One region of the Pseudomonas sp. LBUM1674 genome, then DNA from elsewhere that is predicted to be linked to it. Evidence: predicted binding sites of a transcription regulator. Region 1 holds the regulator's gene; each other region holds the start of a gene.

Region 1 (5,174 bases):
GCCGATCTGGGGCTGGCGAATGTCGACGTCCTGCTGGGACTGACACCCAAACGGACCCTGGCCGACGTGATCGAAGGCCGCTGCGAGCTGCGCGACGTTCTGTTGCAAGGCCCCGGCGGCATTCGTATCGTCCCGGCCGCGTCCGGCACGCAGAGCATGGTTCATCTGAGCCCTGCGCAACATGCCGGCCTGATCCAGGCCTTCAGCGATATCGGCGATAACCTCGACGTATTGGTGATCGACACCGCGGCGGGCATTGGTGAGTCGGTCGTCAGTTTCGTTCGCGCAGCGCAGGAAGTGTTGCTGGTGGTCTGCGACGAACCGACCTCGATCACGGACGCCTACGCGCTGATCAAGTTGCTCAATCGCGATTACGGCATGAACCGCTTCCGCGTCCTGGCCAACATGGCCCAGAGCCCGCAGGAAGGTCGCAACCTGTTCGCCAAGTTGACCAAGGTCACGGATCGCTTCCTCGACGTCGCCTTGCAATACGTCGGCGCCGTGCCGTATGACGAATGCGTGCGCAAGGCGGTGCAGAAGCAGCGCGCCGTCTATGAGGCCTTCCCGCGATCCAAGTGCTCCCTGGCCTTCAAGGCCATTGCACAGAAGGTCGATACCTGGCCGCTGCCGGCCAACCCCCGCGGGCACCTGGAGTTTTTTGTCGAACGCCTGGTGCAACAATCCGCAGGACCGGTGCTATGACAGCCAGTGGCTACAACTTTTACAAGCAGTCGGCACGTGACGCGCAGTACGAGCTGATCGAGCGTTACGCGCCACTGGTCAAACGCATTGCTTACCACTTGCTGGCGCGTCTGCCGGCCAGTGTCCAGGTCGAAGACCTGATCCAGGCCGGGATGATCGGCCTGTTGGAAGTGTCGACCAAATATGACGCCAGCAAAGGCGCCAGCTTCGAGACGTACGCGGGCATTCGAATCCGCGGCGCGATGCTCGATGAGGTGCGCAAGGGGGACTGGGCGCCACGTTCGGTCCACCGCAATACCCGCATGGTCAGCGACGCGATTCGCTCGATTGAAGCTAAAACCGGTCGCGACGCTAAAGATCACGAAGTTGCGGCCGAACTCCAATTGAGTCTCGACGATTATTACGGGATTTTGAACGACACCCTGGGCAGCCGCTTATTCAGTTTCGACGATCTGTTGCAGGACGGCGAACACGAAGGGCTGCACGAGGATGGCGCCAGTGCACATCCGGAGCCGTCGCGCGATCTGGAAGACGAACGCTTCCAGGCGGCGCTGGCGGACGCGATTGCCAATTTGCCTGAGCGTGAGCGACTGGTGTTGGCGCTGTACTACGACGAAGAGCTGAATCTCAAGGAAATCGGCGAGGTCCTGGGGGTCAGCGAGTCCCGGGTCAGCCAGTTGCACAGCCAGTGCGCGGCCCGTTTGCGGGGGCGTTTGGGGGAGTGGCGAGCGCGCTGAAGGCAGTGTGGGGACACTGCGAACGTGGCTGGTGTGGGTTGAACCGCGCCGGTCTCGATCCGTTGTGTTCCAGACAGTCATCGAGTGTATCGCCGGATTGATTGAAATGGCGCGTCCAGGTGCTGGGCGCGTTTAAGACTGCTTGGAGGTCGAATTGGACAAGAACATGAAAATCCTCATCGTTGATGACTTCTCAACGATGCGGCGGATCATCAAAAACCTGTTGCGTGACCTTGGGTTCACCAACACGGTCGAGGCGGATGATGGCACCACGGCCATTCCGATGCTCAACAGCGGCAGCATCGACTTTCTGGTCACCGACTGGAACATGCCTGGCATGACCGGCATCGATCTGCTGCGCCACGTGCGTGCCAATGAAAAGCTCAAGCACCTGCCGGTGCTGATGGTGACCGCTGAAGCCAAGCGCGAGCAGATCATCGAAGCAGCCCAGGCCGGTGTTAACGGCTATGTGGTCAAGCCCTTCACGGCCCAGGCGTTGAAAGAAAAAATCGAGAAGATTTTCGAACGCATTGGTTGAGCAACTGCGCCACGGGGAAGCTATGGAGCATAAAGAATCTTCACAGGGTGATTTCGAGTCGACCCTGAAAAAACACGCGGTCGAACTGGTCGCAAGCCTTGAAAAAGGCAAGTTCGGCGACGCGGTGCAACTGATCCATGAGCTCAACCAGACCCGTGACCGCGGCCTGTATCAGGAAGTGGGCAAGCTCACCCGCGAGTTGCACAGCGCGATCGTCAATTTCCAGATTGACCCGCACATGCCACAAGCCGAGGAAGTGTCCCAGATCACAGACGCCACCGAGCGCCTGGGCTATGTGGTCAGGCTGACCGAGGCCGCGGCCAACCGCACCATGGACCTGGTAGAAAACGCCACGCCGCTGGTCAACGCCCTGAGCCACGAAGCCCAGGCGCTGAGCACGGACTGGGGACGGTTCATGCGTCGCGAAGTCGGGGCTGAAGAGTTCCGCGAACTGGCCCGGCGGGTCGACGGTTTCCTGACACGCAGCAGCGCAGACAACCGCATTGTGTCGAGCAACCTCAACGATATCCTGCTCGCTCAGGATTATCAGGACCTCACCGGACAAGTGATCAAGCGTGTGACCCAATTGGTCACCGAAGTTGAAAGCAACCTGCTCAAACTCGTGCTGATGGCCAGTCAGGTGGACCGCTTTGCGGGCATCGAACATGACCGTGAAGCGATGCGGGCAGAAAAAGATCCGCAAAAACAGCGCTCTCAGGGTGAAGGTCCGCAGATTCATGCCGATAAAAGAGAAGACGTCGTGTCCGGTCAGGACGATGTGGACGATTTGCTTTCCAGCCTTGGATTTTAAGACCTGTTAGGAGCACCCCATTAATGAGCTTCGGCGCCGATGAAGAGATCCTTCAGGATTTCCTGGTTGAGGCCGGCGAGATTCTAGAGCAACTGTCCGAACAGCTGGTCGAGCTTGAAAGCCGACCGGACGATGCGGACTTGCTCAATGCAATTTTTCGCGGTTTTCACACTGTAAAAGGGGGCGCCGGCTTTCTCCAGCTCAACGAGCTGGTGGAGTGCTGTCACATCGCCGAGAACGTGTTCGACATCCTGCGCAAGGGTGAACGTCGCGTCGACTCGGAACTGATGGACGTGGTTCTCGAAGCACTGGACGCGGTGAACAACATGTTCACCGAGGTCCGCGAACGCAGCCCGGTCACGGCGGCCACGCCTGCATTGCTGGCGGCCCTGGCGCGTCTGGCCGAGCCGCAATCGGCCGACGAAGCGGCGCCGGTTGCCGCCGTGGCGCCTGTGGCCGACAGCGCGTCGTGTGACATCACCGACAATGAATTCGAACAACTGCTGGACTCGCTGAACGCGGTCAAGGCGCAGGCCGAGGCGGCGCCTTCCGCTCCGGCACCGGTCAGCCATAATGGCGCGGCCAGCGACGAAATCACCGATGCCGAGTTCGAGTCCTTGCTCGATCAGTTGCACGGTAAAGGCCGGTTCGCCGTCGACGCAGTGGTTGCGCCAGCAGCGCCCGCCGCACCGGTTGCAGCGACCGCGCCGAAAGTGGCAGGCGACAGCTGCGACATCACCGACGAAGAATTCGAAGCACTGCTCGATCAGTTGCACGGCAAGGGCAACTTCGCGGTCGAAGCGCTGGAGTCGGCGATTGCTTCGGCTCCGGTCCCGGTCGCGCCAATGGCCGCAGCGGTGGGCAGCGATCTGATCTCCGACCACGAGTTCGAAGCACTGCTCGACGAACTCCACGGCAAAGGCAAGTTTTCTGAAATCGGCACCGCTACCGGCGCCAGTGCGTCGGTGGCCACGCCGGTCGCCAAGGCTGCGGCGCCCAAACCGGTCGCCAAAGCCGCCGAACCACAAGCCGACTCAGCGAAGGCCACCCCGGCGCCGGCGCGTGCACCCGCGGCGCCACCGGCTGAGAAGCCCGCCAGCGAAGCCGAGACCACCGTGCGGGTCGACACCGCGCGTCTCGACGAAATCATGAACATGGTCGGCGAGTTGGTGCTGGTGCGTAACCGCCTGGTTCGCCTGGGTGCCAACAGCGCCGATGAGGCCATGTCCAAGGCCGTGTCGAACCTCGACGTGGTCACGGCCGACCTGCAGACCGCGGTCATGAAGACCCGGATGCAACCGATCAAGAAAGTCTTCGGGCGTTTCCCGCGCCTGGTTCGCGACTTGGCGCGCCAGCTCAAGAAAGAGATCAACCTGGAGCTGGTCGGCGAAGAAACCGACCTCGACAAGAACCTGGTCGAGGCCCTGGCCGATCCGCTGGTCCACTTGGTGCGCAACGCCGTCGACCACGGCATCGAATCGCCGGAAGAACGCGAAGCCTCGGGCAAATCCCGCGGCGGCAAGGTGATACTCGCGGCGGAACAGGAGGGTGACCATATCCTGCTGTCGATTTCCGATGACGGCAAAGGCATGGACCCGAACGTCCTGCGTGCCATCGCGGTAAAGCGCGGGGTGATGGACAAGGACGCGGCCGAGCGCCTGAGCGATACCGAGTGCTACAACCTGATCTTCGCCCCCGGGTTCTCGACCAAGACCGAGATCTCCGACGTGTCGGGTCGTGGCGTGGGCATGGACGTGGTGAAAACCAAGATTTCCCAGCTCAACGGTTCGATCAACATCTACTCGGCCAAGGGCCAGGGCTCGAAGATCGTCATCAAGGTGCCGCTGACCCTGGCGATCATGCCGACGCTGATGGTCATGCTCGCCAACCAGGCGTTCGCCTTCCCGCTGGTGAACGTCAACGAGATCTTCCACCTCGACCTGTCGCGCACCAACGTGGTGGACGGTCAGGAAGTGGTGATCGTGCGCGACAAGGCGCTGCCACTGTTCTACCTCAAGCGCTGGCTGGTCCGCTCCGCCGCTCACGAAGAGCAGCGTGAAGGCCATGTGGTGATCCTTTCGGTGGGCACCCAGCGGATCGGCTTCGTCGTCGATCAACTGGTGGGCCAGGAAGAAGTGGTCATCAAGCCATTGGGCAAAATGCTTCAGGGAACCCCGGGCATCTCGGGCGCCACCATTACCGGTGACGGCCGCATTGCGCTGATTCTCGATGTTCCGAGCATGCTCAAGCGTTACGCCACGCGGCGTATTTGATTCTGGCGGGGCGGGGCGACTGAGGCCCCGCTGCGTCTAATGGAGTGTTTATGGCAGTCAAAGTCCTGGTGGTGGACGATTCGGGGTTTTTCCGCCGCCGCGTCTCGGAAATT
Region 2 (5,174 bases), 470 kb from region 1:
GATTGCAGTTTGGTCAGGGTTTCACGCACCACTTCCTTGGCAAGGCAGGCGCATTTACCGCATTGGCTGGCAACACCGGTAGCCTGGCGGACTTCCTTGTAGCTGCAGCATCCTTCATAAATCGCATCGCGGATTTGGCCGTCGGTGACGCCAGTGCAGAGGCAGACATACATAAGTGAAAACCGTCGCTGGTTGTGACTCAATTGCGATGGATCTTAATGTTAACGAGAATGATTGTCAAAGTGGTTTCTGAAAGCTTCGCGTTATAAGGGGAGGTGGCTGACGAACGGTTCTCTCCTAAGCAATATGCCAGTAACCCCTCAATGGCATTTTAGCCTGTCTGCGAAAAACCGTTAAGGACAGCTCAAAAACGCAGTGTATGATGGCCGGTCCTTATGGAGGGGGTGCGTGTCACAGGGCTGTCGCCTGAAGGTGGCAGGCTGGCGCAAACCCGGAACTTCACGTTTTTACACCAGGAGATATCCAATGAGCGTACTCGTAGGCAAGCAAGCCCCTGACTTCACCGTACCGGCCGTACTCGGCAATGGCGAAATCGTAGACAGCTTCACCCTGTCGTCGGCCATCAAAGGCAAATACGGCCTGGTGTTCTTCTACCCACTGGACTTCACCTTCGTTTGCCCGTCCGAGCTGATCGCTCTGGACAACCGCATGTCCGATTTCAAGGCGCGCAACGTTGAAGTGATCGCCGTTTCGATCGACTCGCACTTCACCCACAACGCCTGGCGCAACACCCCGGTCAACAATGGTGGTATCGGCGAAGTTCGTTACACCATGGCGGCCGACCTGAAGCACGAAATCGCCAAGGCCTACGACGTTGAGTCCGAAGGCGGCGTGGCTTTCCGTGGCGCGTTCCTGATCGACGACAAAGGCGTTGTCCGCTCGCAGATCATCAACGACCTGCCGCTGGGCCGTAACATCGAAGAGCTGATCCGTCTGGTCGACGCTCTGCAATTCCACGAAGAGCACGGCGAAGTCTGCCCTGCCAACTGGAAAAAAGGCGACAAAGGCATGACCGCTTCGACCGAAGGCGTCGCGGCTTACCTGACCGAGAACGCTGCCGCGCTGTAAGGCATGTTCGAGGCATAAAAAAACCGGCCCTGGAGGCCGGTTTTTTTATGGGCTGGATACTTGCCGCACAGCTGACTCCTGTAGGAGCTGGCTTGTCGGATCGCCGCATCGCAGCGAAGGGGTCCTTCCATACACAGTAATTCTGTGGTGTGGCGACAGACGCCTTCGCTGGCAAGCCAGCTCCTACAGTTGAACCTGCAATTGCAGTCAGTCGTTGAAGTCTTCCCAGCCGCCCATTTGCTTCCAGCGATTGACGATGCCGCAGAACAGCTCGGCCGTCTTCTCGGTGTCATAACGAGCCGAGTGGGCCTCGCGACCGTCGAAGTCGATATCGGCGGCCTGGCAGGCCTTGGCCAGTACCGTTTGACCGTAAGCCAGGCCTGCAAGGGTGGCGGTATCGAAGCTGGAGAACGGATGAAACGGGTTGCGCTTCATGTCCAGGCGCGCGACAGCCGCGTTAAGGAACCCCAGGTCAAAACTGCTGTTGTGCCCGACCAGAATCGCCCGCTTGCAACCGTTGGCCTTCAGGGCCTTGCGGATGCCGCGGAAGATATCGGTCAGTGCCGCTTCTTCACTCACGGCCATGCGCAGCGGGTGATCGAGCTTGATCCCGGTGAATTCCAGGGCGGCGGCTTCGATGTTCGCGCCTTCAAACGGCTCGACACGGAAGAAGTAAGTGTGATCGGGATATACAAACCCCTTTTCATCCATGCTGATGGTGGTTGCGGCAATTTCCAGCAAGGCGTCAGTGGCAGAGTTGAAACCCCCGGTTTCAACGTCGACAACAACGGGCAGGTATCCACGGAAGCGCTCAGCCATCGGGTGGCGCGAACCACCTCCGCCGCCTTGACCGTCCTGTTCGTCGTCGAAATGGTCTTCACTCACGCGTGTTCCTCCAGCAGGCGCCAGCGCAGTTTTTCACCGGCGCGCAGCGGGATTACAGTCAGCTCGCCAAAGGGCAGGCTGGTCGGTGCGGTCCACTCTTCGCGGACCAGGGTGATGCGATCGGTGTTCACCGGCAGGCCGTAGAAACGCGGGCCGTTCAGGCTGGCAAAGGCTTCGAGTTTATCCAGCGCGTTACGCTGTTCGAAGGCTTCGGCGTACATCTCGATCGCGGCATAAGCGGTGTAGCAACCGGCACAGCCGCACGCGGCTTCCTTGGCGTGCTGGGCATGGGGCGCCGAGTCGGTGCCGAGGAAGAACTTGTCGCTGCCGCTGGTGGCGGCGTCGAGCAGCGCTTCCTGGTGCGTATTGCGCTTGAGAATCGGCAGGCAGTAGAAGTGCGGCCGAATCCCGCCCACCAACATATGGTTACGGTTGTACAGCAGGTGATGCGCGGTGATGGTCGCGCCGACGTTGGCCGAGGCCTCGTTGACGAACTGCACGGCGTCCGCGGTGGTGATGTGTTCGAACACCACCTTGAGCGTCGGGAAACGCTCGACCACACGACGCATGTGCTCATCGATGAAGATTTTTTCGCGATCGAACACGTCGACATCGCCACGGGTGACTTCACCGTGGACCAGCAGGGGCATCCCGACTTCGGCCATGGCCTCGAGTGCAGGGAAGATCTTGTCGATGCTGGTGACGCCAGAGTCCGAATTGGTGGTCGCGCCGGCCGGGTACAGCTTGGCGGCGTGAATGAAACCGCTGGCCTTGGCCTCGCGAATTTCTTCGGGTTGGGTACGGTCGGTCAGGTACAGCACCATCAATGGTTCGAAACGACTGCCGGCCGGGCGTGCAGCGAGAATCCGCTGGCGATAGCTGTCGGCTTCAGCGGCGTTGCGCACCGGAGGTACCAGGTTGGGCATGATGATGGCGCGACCAAAGGTGCGCGCGACATCCGCAACGGTATTGGTCAACACGGCACCATCGCGAAGATGAATATGCCAGTCGTCGGGACGCAGCAGGGTCAGGCGGTCGGACATGAGGGGATTCCAGGCGGGTCAAACTCTGGGGAATGCTACCGGAAAAGACTCTTCCAGGCACTCGCTATCAAGTTTTGCGGAAAGCTTCCGATATCCGACAGGTATGCCGTGAACCTATGTGTGTCGGTCTTTTTGTTGCACAAGCCAGTGGAGCCTCCCGTGCGCCAGCGTTATTTAGCCTTGCTCAGTGTGTTTGCCAGCCTTCCTGCGATGGCGCTCACGTTCCAGACTCGCCTGGAGAGCATCGAGTGGACGGTCGAAGGTGACCCGTTCGAATGCCGCCTGACTCAGCCGATCACCGATTTTGGCTCGGGTGAGTTCGTGCGCCGCGCCGGTGAGCAGGCGACGTTTCGTCTGAAAGCTTATAACGCGATGATCGGCGGCGGTTCGGCGACCTTGCTGGCGGCTGCGGCGCCATGGCAGCCGGGGCGCGGCGACATCAACCTCGGTGCCGTGCGAATCGGTAGTGGCAATGTGCTGTTCAACAGCTCGCACATACAGGCCGGGCGCTTGATCAGTGGCTTGATGGACGGCCGCAGTCCAGTGGTGCGGCAATATTCGGGCGATGGCCGGGTATCGGAAGTGCGTCTGTTGCCGGTCAAGTTCAGCAAGGCCTTCAACGAATACCAGGGCTGTGTGGCGAAGCTGCTGCCGAAGAGTTTCGAGCAGGTCAGACAATCCCGGATCGGCTTCCCCGGCGAAGGCATCGATCTCGACGCGCAGGCCAAGGCGCAATTGCAAATGATGCTGGAGTTCATGAAGGCCGACCCGACGGTCAATCACATCGAGCTCGATGGTCACTCCGACAACAGCGGCAACCGCCTGACCAACCGGGACCTGTCGCGGCGCCGGGCCCTGGCGGTCATGGAGTTCTTCAAGGCCAACGGTGTTCAGGCGTCGCAGATCATCCTGCGCTTCCACGGTGAACGTTATCCGTTGGCGCCCAACACCACTGCCGCCAACCGGGCGAAGAACCGTCGGGTCAATGTGCATCTCGCGCGGGTGGCGCCGACCGAAAAGCCGACCCCTCGCGCCACGGCGACGGCGAGCGCGGCATCGACGTCCTGAACGCGCTGTAATCGTCGCTCGCTTGACATAATCTGTCGCTTCGTCGTCATAAGCTGTCGCGCCTCTGTAAATTATTCTGCATGACCGGTAGACTTGACGGCTTTCCGTAGAACCCCGTGGAGTGATGGCATGGCGGACGTAAACAAGGTCGTTCTGGCGTATTCCGGCGGCCTGGACACTTCGGTGATCCTCAAGTGGCTGCAGGATACTTATAACTGTGAAGTCGTGACCTTCACCGCTGACCTGGGTCAGGGCGAAGAGGTCGAACCGGCCCGCGCCAAGGCTCAGGCCATGGGCGTAAAAGAAATCTACATCGACGATCTGCGCGAAGAATTCGTGCGTGATTTCGTGTTCCCGATGTTCCGCGCCAACACCGTTTATGAAGGCGAGTACCTGCTGGGTACTTCCATCGCTCGTCCGTTGATCGCCAAGCGCCTGATCGAAATCGCCAACGAAACCGGTGCTGACGCCATTTCCCACGGCGCGACCGGCAAGGGTAACGACCAGGTGCGTTTCGAACTGGGTGCCTATGCTTTGAAGCCAGGCGTGAAGGTCATCGCTCCGTGGCGTGAATGGGACCTGCTGTCCCGTGAAAAGCTGATGGATTACGCTGAAAAGCACAACATCCCGATCGAGCGTCACGGCAAGAAAAAATCCCCGTACTCGATGGATGCCAACCTGCTGCACATCTCCTATGAAGGCGGCGTGCTGGAAGACACCTGGACCGAGCACGAAGAAGACATGTGGAAATGGACCGTCTCCCCGGAGAAGGCTCCTGACAAGGCGCAGTACCTGGAACTGACCTACCGCAACGGCGATATCGTGGCGCTGGACGGTGTCGAAATGACCCCGGCCACCGTGCTGGCGACCCTGAACCGTATCGGTGGCGAACACGGTATCGGCCGTCTCGACATCGTCGAGAACCGTTACGTGGGCATGAAGTCCCGTGGCTGCTACGAAACCCCTGGCGGCACCATCATGCTGCGCGCCCACCGTGCGATCGAATCGATCACTCTGGACCGCGAAGTGGCTCACCTCAAGGATGAGCTGATGCCGAAATACGCCAGCCTGATCTACACCGGTTACTGG
Region 3 (5,174 bases), 3.1 Mb from region 1:
CTCTTAAATCGTGTTGACTGCCAGGGGCAGAAGGCCCCTAGCTGATGTCTGCTGCTTTGATCCGGTCGACTACCCGGGATGCCAGGTCATCGGGGCGGAATTTTGCAAGGAAGTCATCGGCACCGACTTTCTTGACCATCGCCTCGTTGAATACACCCGACAACGAAGTATGCAGGATGATATGCAGCTTTTGCATGCGCGGGTCGTTGCGGATCTCGGCCGTCAGGGTGTACCCGTCCATTTCCGGCATCTCGATGTCGGAAATCATCATCAGGAACTCTTCATCCGGCTTCTTGCCCTCCTCGACCAACTTGCGCAGGTAATCCAGCGCTTGCCGGCCGTCGTTCAACGCCACCACTTCGACACCGACCGTTTGCAGGCAACGCGAGACCTGCTTGCGCGCCACCGACGAGTCGTCGACCGTCAACACGCGCAAGGACAACGCCTTGTGCCGGGTGTCGACATCCACCACGCCGACGGAAATCGCTTCCGGTGTCGGCGCCACTTCCGCCAGCACCTTCTCGACGTCGATGATTTCGACCAGCTGATTGTCGACCCGGGTCACCGCCGTCAGGTAATGATCGCGTCCCGTGCCCTTGGGCGGCGGATGGATCTCCTCCCAGTTCATGTTGACAATGCGTTCCACCGAGCGCACCAGGAAACCCTGGGTCTTGGTGTTGTACTCCGTGATGATCACGAAGGGATTGCTTTGATCACGCAACCGACCGGAACCGGTCGCCATCGCCAGATCGAGAATCGGAATAGTCGCCCCACGAATACTCGCCACACCGCACACCACAGGATTGGACTTGGGCATCAGGGTCAGCTTGGGGCATTGCAGCACCTCCCGAACCTTGAATACGTTGATCCCATACAGCTGCTGGCCGTCGAGACGGAACAACAACAGCTCAAGGCGATTCTGCCCAACCAGTTGCGTGCGCTGGTTTACCGAATCCATTACACCAGCCATGCCCAGACTCCTACACCAACGCCAAGTGTGTTGCGACGCACCTTCATCACTAAACGGCACGGCGCTTGCTTTTTAACCCTTATGAACCCAGACCCGACATTTTTCCGACGCCTGACCTCCAACTGCCGCCAATGGTGCCGCGTGCTGGCGGCCGTGTGCCTGTTCAACGCCGGCAGCCCTGCCATTGCTGACACGGTTACCTTGCCTGACATGCTTATCGGCGTCACTCAGGGCTTTCTTGAATTCACCGTGGAAGACTATCTGGCGAGCAGCCAAACGGAAGGCCGTTACGAGATCCAGGTCAATCCGCTTGACCCGCGACTGCGCATGCCAATGTGCGACAAGGAATTGACAGCCACCCTGGAGAGCCCGGCCAAGCCGCTGGGTCGGGTCACGGTCAAGGTTCGCTGCGAGGGCGCCTCCCCCTGGACAGTCTTCGTGCCCGCTCAAGTACGCCTGTTTCGCGACATCGTGACCACCACCCGCCCCCTGCGCCGCGCGGGTATTGTCGAGCCCGAGGACGTGACCTTGCGTGAGCGTGACATCAGTCTGATCAACCAGGGTTACCTGACCTCGCTCGACCAGGCGATCGGGCAGAAACTGACCCGCCCCATGGTCGCTGACCAGGTCATTACCCTGGTGCATCTGGAACAGGCTGAAGTCATCAGCAAGGGCGACCAGGTGGTGATTATTGCCCGCAGTGGTACGCTCACCGTGCGCATGCCGGGTGAAGCACTGTCCAACGGCGGTATGCGTGAACAGATTCGAGTGAAAAACCTCAACTCCCAACGGGTCATCAAGGCGCAAGTCATCGCGCCTGGCCAGGTGGAAGTGGCCATGTAGGATTCCCTTTGGGTGGGCTCTGTGTGGGTGAACAGGTGGCGCACCATCCGACTGTTCCCTAAACTGTGCTCCATGCAGGGCAAGCGCTGACGCGCGCAAGCTCATTGAGAGATGAGCCTAAAGTTTTCCCGGGTATGGCCGAAAACATGGCAAGCGTCCAAATACCCAGAGGGTTTTTATCATGGTCATCGATTTCAACCGATTGAACAGCTCCTCGCCACCGACGGGCAGTACCCGTACCGGCGCTGCCAGGGAAACCGCCGACGCCGGCAAATCCGCGCCGCAGAGCACCCCGGCCGAACAGGCCAGTACCGTCAAAAGCGGGGAATCGGTACACATCAGCAATGAGGCTCAACAGTTGCAGAAGGTCACTGACACGTTGCGCGATCAGCCTGCCGTCGACAAAGCCCGGGTGGCCGAGTTGAAAGCAGCGATTGCCGATGGCAGCTACAAAGTCGACAGCAACCGTGTCGCCAGCAAACTGCTCAACTTCGAAGCCCAGCGCTAGGCCACGGCCCGCGCCAGGCTTTTGGACGCTTAAAACCCAAGGCCAGCCATGCACGACACTCATCTGCTGCAATTGATCACCGACGACTTTGCTCCCGCACAACACTTGCTGCAGCTACTGCAAACCGAATCCATCGCCTTGCACGGTCGCGACATGCCGCTGCTCGAAGAGATTCTGGCGCAGAAACAGGCATTGATCGTTCTGCTCGAACAGCATGGCCGCAAGCGCAGTGAAATCCTCGCCAGTCTCAACCTGCCCACCAATCGCCAGGGCCTTGAGCAACTGGCCAGCCAATCGAGCGTGGGTGAACAGTTGCTGGCACAAAGCGATGTGCTGACCGACCTTCTGGCCCAATGCCAGGCCGCCAACCTCATCAATGGCCAGTCGATTGTGAGACAGCAGGCCGCCACGGCCACCCAGCTGAAAATTCTCACCGGCGGCGAGCCGCCAGCGCTCTACAACGCCAGCGGATCATTCTCCACGCTTGTGAAGCCGCGCCCGCTCAGTCAGGCCTGAGCCTGCTGATGAGTACGCCCTATCTAGACGCGAAACATGCTGGCAAAATACTGGCCAGCCGCAGTCATATTTTGTCCGGAGATTGATGAACCGTGTCCAATGCCTTATATGCGGAAGATGCTCCGCAGCCACCCAAGGTGCTTACCACGCCTCTGGAGATCTCCGGCAACCTGCGCCAGCTGCAAGAAAGTCATGATCCGCTGATCATCACGTTCCACGAGCGCAGCCAGCGCTTCCAGAGCTATCTGGTGGACATCGACCGTAAACGTAAGACGATCGCTCTGGATGAAATGATTCCCCGCGATGGCGAGCGCTTTTTGCTGGCTGGCGAACCGTTCAAGGTCGAAGGCTTCCACGACGGCGTGCGCATTGCCTGGGACAGCAACGGCCCACTGACCATCGACGAGTCCGTCGATACTCGCTGCTACCGCGGCCCCCTGCCCGATCAAGTGGTTTATCACCAGCGCCGCAATGCCTTTCGCGCAGCGTTGAAGCTGGCACAATTGGTCAACATCGATCTGGACGGCGAAAAGTTCAAGGCGCCGATCAGCGGCAAATTGCTGGACATTTCCGCCACCGGTTGCAAGTTGCGCTTCGAAGGCGACATTAGCAGCAGGCTGCAGCTGGGCCAGGTTTACGACCGCTTCGCCGCCGCCCTGCCCTTTGGCAAAATGACGGCACCGGTCGAGCTGCGGTACCTGCACTTCGAAGAAAAAATCTCCACCACTTTCGCCGGCGTACGCTTTCACAACATGAGCGGATTGGTACAGCGACAGGTCGAGCGGTTCGTCTATCAGCTTCAGCGCGAAGCGCGGCGCTTCGACAAAGACGATTTCTGAGACAACGCTCCAATAAAAAACGGGCAGCCCCTTGCGGTGACTGCCCGTTTTTTATCCTCGGATATCAAGGATCCGTTGTTAAGGCCTGGCCTCGGTAAAGCTTTGCTCGCGCCCCAGGTCAGTGTCGTCCGAGGACGAATCGGTTTCTGTCTCCGTTTCTGTCTCCGTTTCGGGTGCGGGGTCCGGCTCGGGCTCGATCGGGTTATGCATCTGCTCCTGCACCACCTGCTCATCGACCCGTGGATCAAGGCAAGCCACCAGCGGTGAACTCGACATACTGTCCGGCATGGCGACGTGATGCAGCGGCGCATCGTCCACCTGGTGCAGATTGGTGACCGCTTTCGGGCGAATACGCCAGACCAGCACCAACGCGAAGAAACTGAAGAAGGCATACAGCATCTGGCTGCCGAACAGCTTCATCAGCACCCCTGCCACCAGCGGCCCGATACTGGCGCCGACGCCATAGGTCACCAGCAGCATTGCCGTCAGGGACACCCGACGATCGCCCTCGACATGGTCATTGGAGAACGCCACCGCCAACGGATACAGGCAGAACTGCACCAACGAGCAGAGGAAACCGGCGATGAACAATACCTCCAGCGGCACCTGCTTCATGATTGCCAGCGGCAAGGCAGCCAGTGCCAGGCTGAAGGCAAAACAGCGGATCAACAGCGCTCGGTCATAACGATCGGATAGCCAACCCAGCGGCCACTGCACCAGCAGGCCGGCGAAAATGCAGCTCCCCATGAACAAACCGACTTGCTCCGTGGACAAGCCTTGCTGCGAGGCGTACAGCGGCGCCAGACCGTAGAACGAACCGACGATCAACCCCGCCCCCAGCACCGTGCTCAACGATTGCGGCACGCGCTTGATGAAGAACCGTGGCTCCATCGGCGCCGGGTGCAATGCCGCCGGGTGAATCCGCTGGGTCAGGGCCACCGGCACCAGGCACAGAGCGAAGCACAGGGCGACCAGCATCAGCAGTTCCAGACCCAGCCCCGGGTGCATGACCAGAATCAGCTGGCCCAACACCAATCCCAGGTATGACGCGATCATGTAGCCGCTGAACACGATGCCCCGCTGCTTGGCTTCCGCCTGCTCGTTGAGCCAGCTTTCGATGACCATGTACTGGCACATCATGCCAAGGCCGACGATGACCCGCAGAAACAGCCACGCGGGCAGCCAGTCCACCAGACCATGGCCGAGCACCGCCGCACCGACGATCCCGGCACACGCCGAATAGGCTCGAATATGCCCGACCCGGGCAATCAGCCGATGGCCGATCTTGCCACCCAGCACCAGGCCGAAATAGTTGGCCGCCATCAACGCACCGACCCACAGGCTGTCGACATGATCGGCAGCCAGGCGCAAGGCCAGGTAAGTACTCAACAAGCCCGAGCCGATCAACATCATCAGCGAGGCAAAATAAAGCGCTCGAAAAGGTTTCCAGATTTGGCGCATCGGCGTTCCGAGCGGCTCCTTGCAGTGAGTAACGGAC

Evidence for each region. Region 1 encodes FliA, which starts transcription of late flagellar genes. Its sites were predicted from a motif close to CTAAAGTTTNNNNNNNNNNNGCCGNTAA; they were not measured.
Region 2: a site for FliA is predicted at 3,084-3,111, ahead of ACA067_RS26455 (flagellar protein MotY). Genes of this name have one in related genera too.
Region 3: a site for FliA is predicted at 1,931-1,958, ahead of flgM (flagellar biosynthesis anti-sigma factor FlgM). Genes of this name have one in related genera too.

What each region holds. Positions count from the first base shown of each region.
Region 1 is NZ_CP166779.1:5,281,347-5,286,520, reverse strand. Features, by position in the region: gene fleN (flagellar synthesis regulator FleN) at 1-702, shown strand, start outside; gene fliA (RNA polymerase sigma factor FliA) at 699-1,439, shown strand; gene ACA067_RS24190 (chemotaxis response regulator CheY) at 1,606-1,977, shown strand; gene ACA067_RS24185 (protein phosphatase CheZ) at 2,000-2,788, shown strand; gene ACA067_RS24180 (chemotaxis protein CheA) at 2,812-5,061, shown strand; gene ACA067_RS24175 (protein-glutamate methylesterase/protein-glutamine glutaminase) at 5,112-5,174, shown strand, end outside.
Region 2 is NZ_CP166779.1:5,750,113-5,755,286, reverse strand. Features, by position in the region: gene ACA067_RS26475 (bacterioferritin-associated ferredoxin) at 1-173, opposite strand, end outside; gene ACA067_RS26470 (peroxiredoxin) at 487-1,089, shown strand; gene rnt (ribonuclease T) at 1,297-1,974, opposite strand; gene pyrC (dihydroorotase) at 1,971-3,017, opposite strand; gene ACA067_RS26455 (flagellar protein MotY) at 3,177-4,085, shown strand; gene ACA067_RS26450 (argininosuccinate synthase) at 4,215-5,174, shown strand, end outside.
Region 3 is NZ_CP166779.1:1,334,782-1,339,955, reverse strand. Features, by position in the region: gene ACA067_RS06195 (chemotaxis protein CheV) at 38-970, opposite strand; gene flgA (flagellar basal body P-ring formation chaperone FlgA) at 1,052-1,813, shown strand; gene flgM (flagellar biosynthesis anti-sigma factor FlgM) at 1,995-2,321, shown strand; gene ACA067_RS06180 (flagella synthesis protein FlgN) at 2,370-2,837, shown strand; gene ACA067_RS06175 (flagellar brake protein) at 2,930-3,676, shown strand; gene ACA067_RS06170 (MFS transporter) at 3,755-5,137, opposite strand.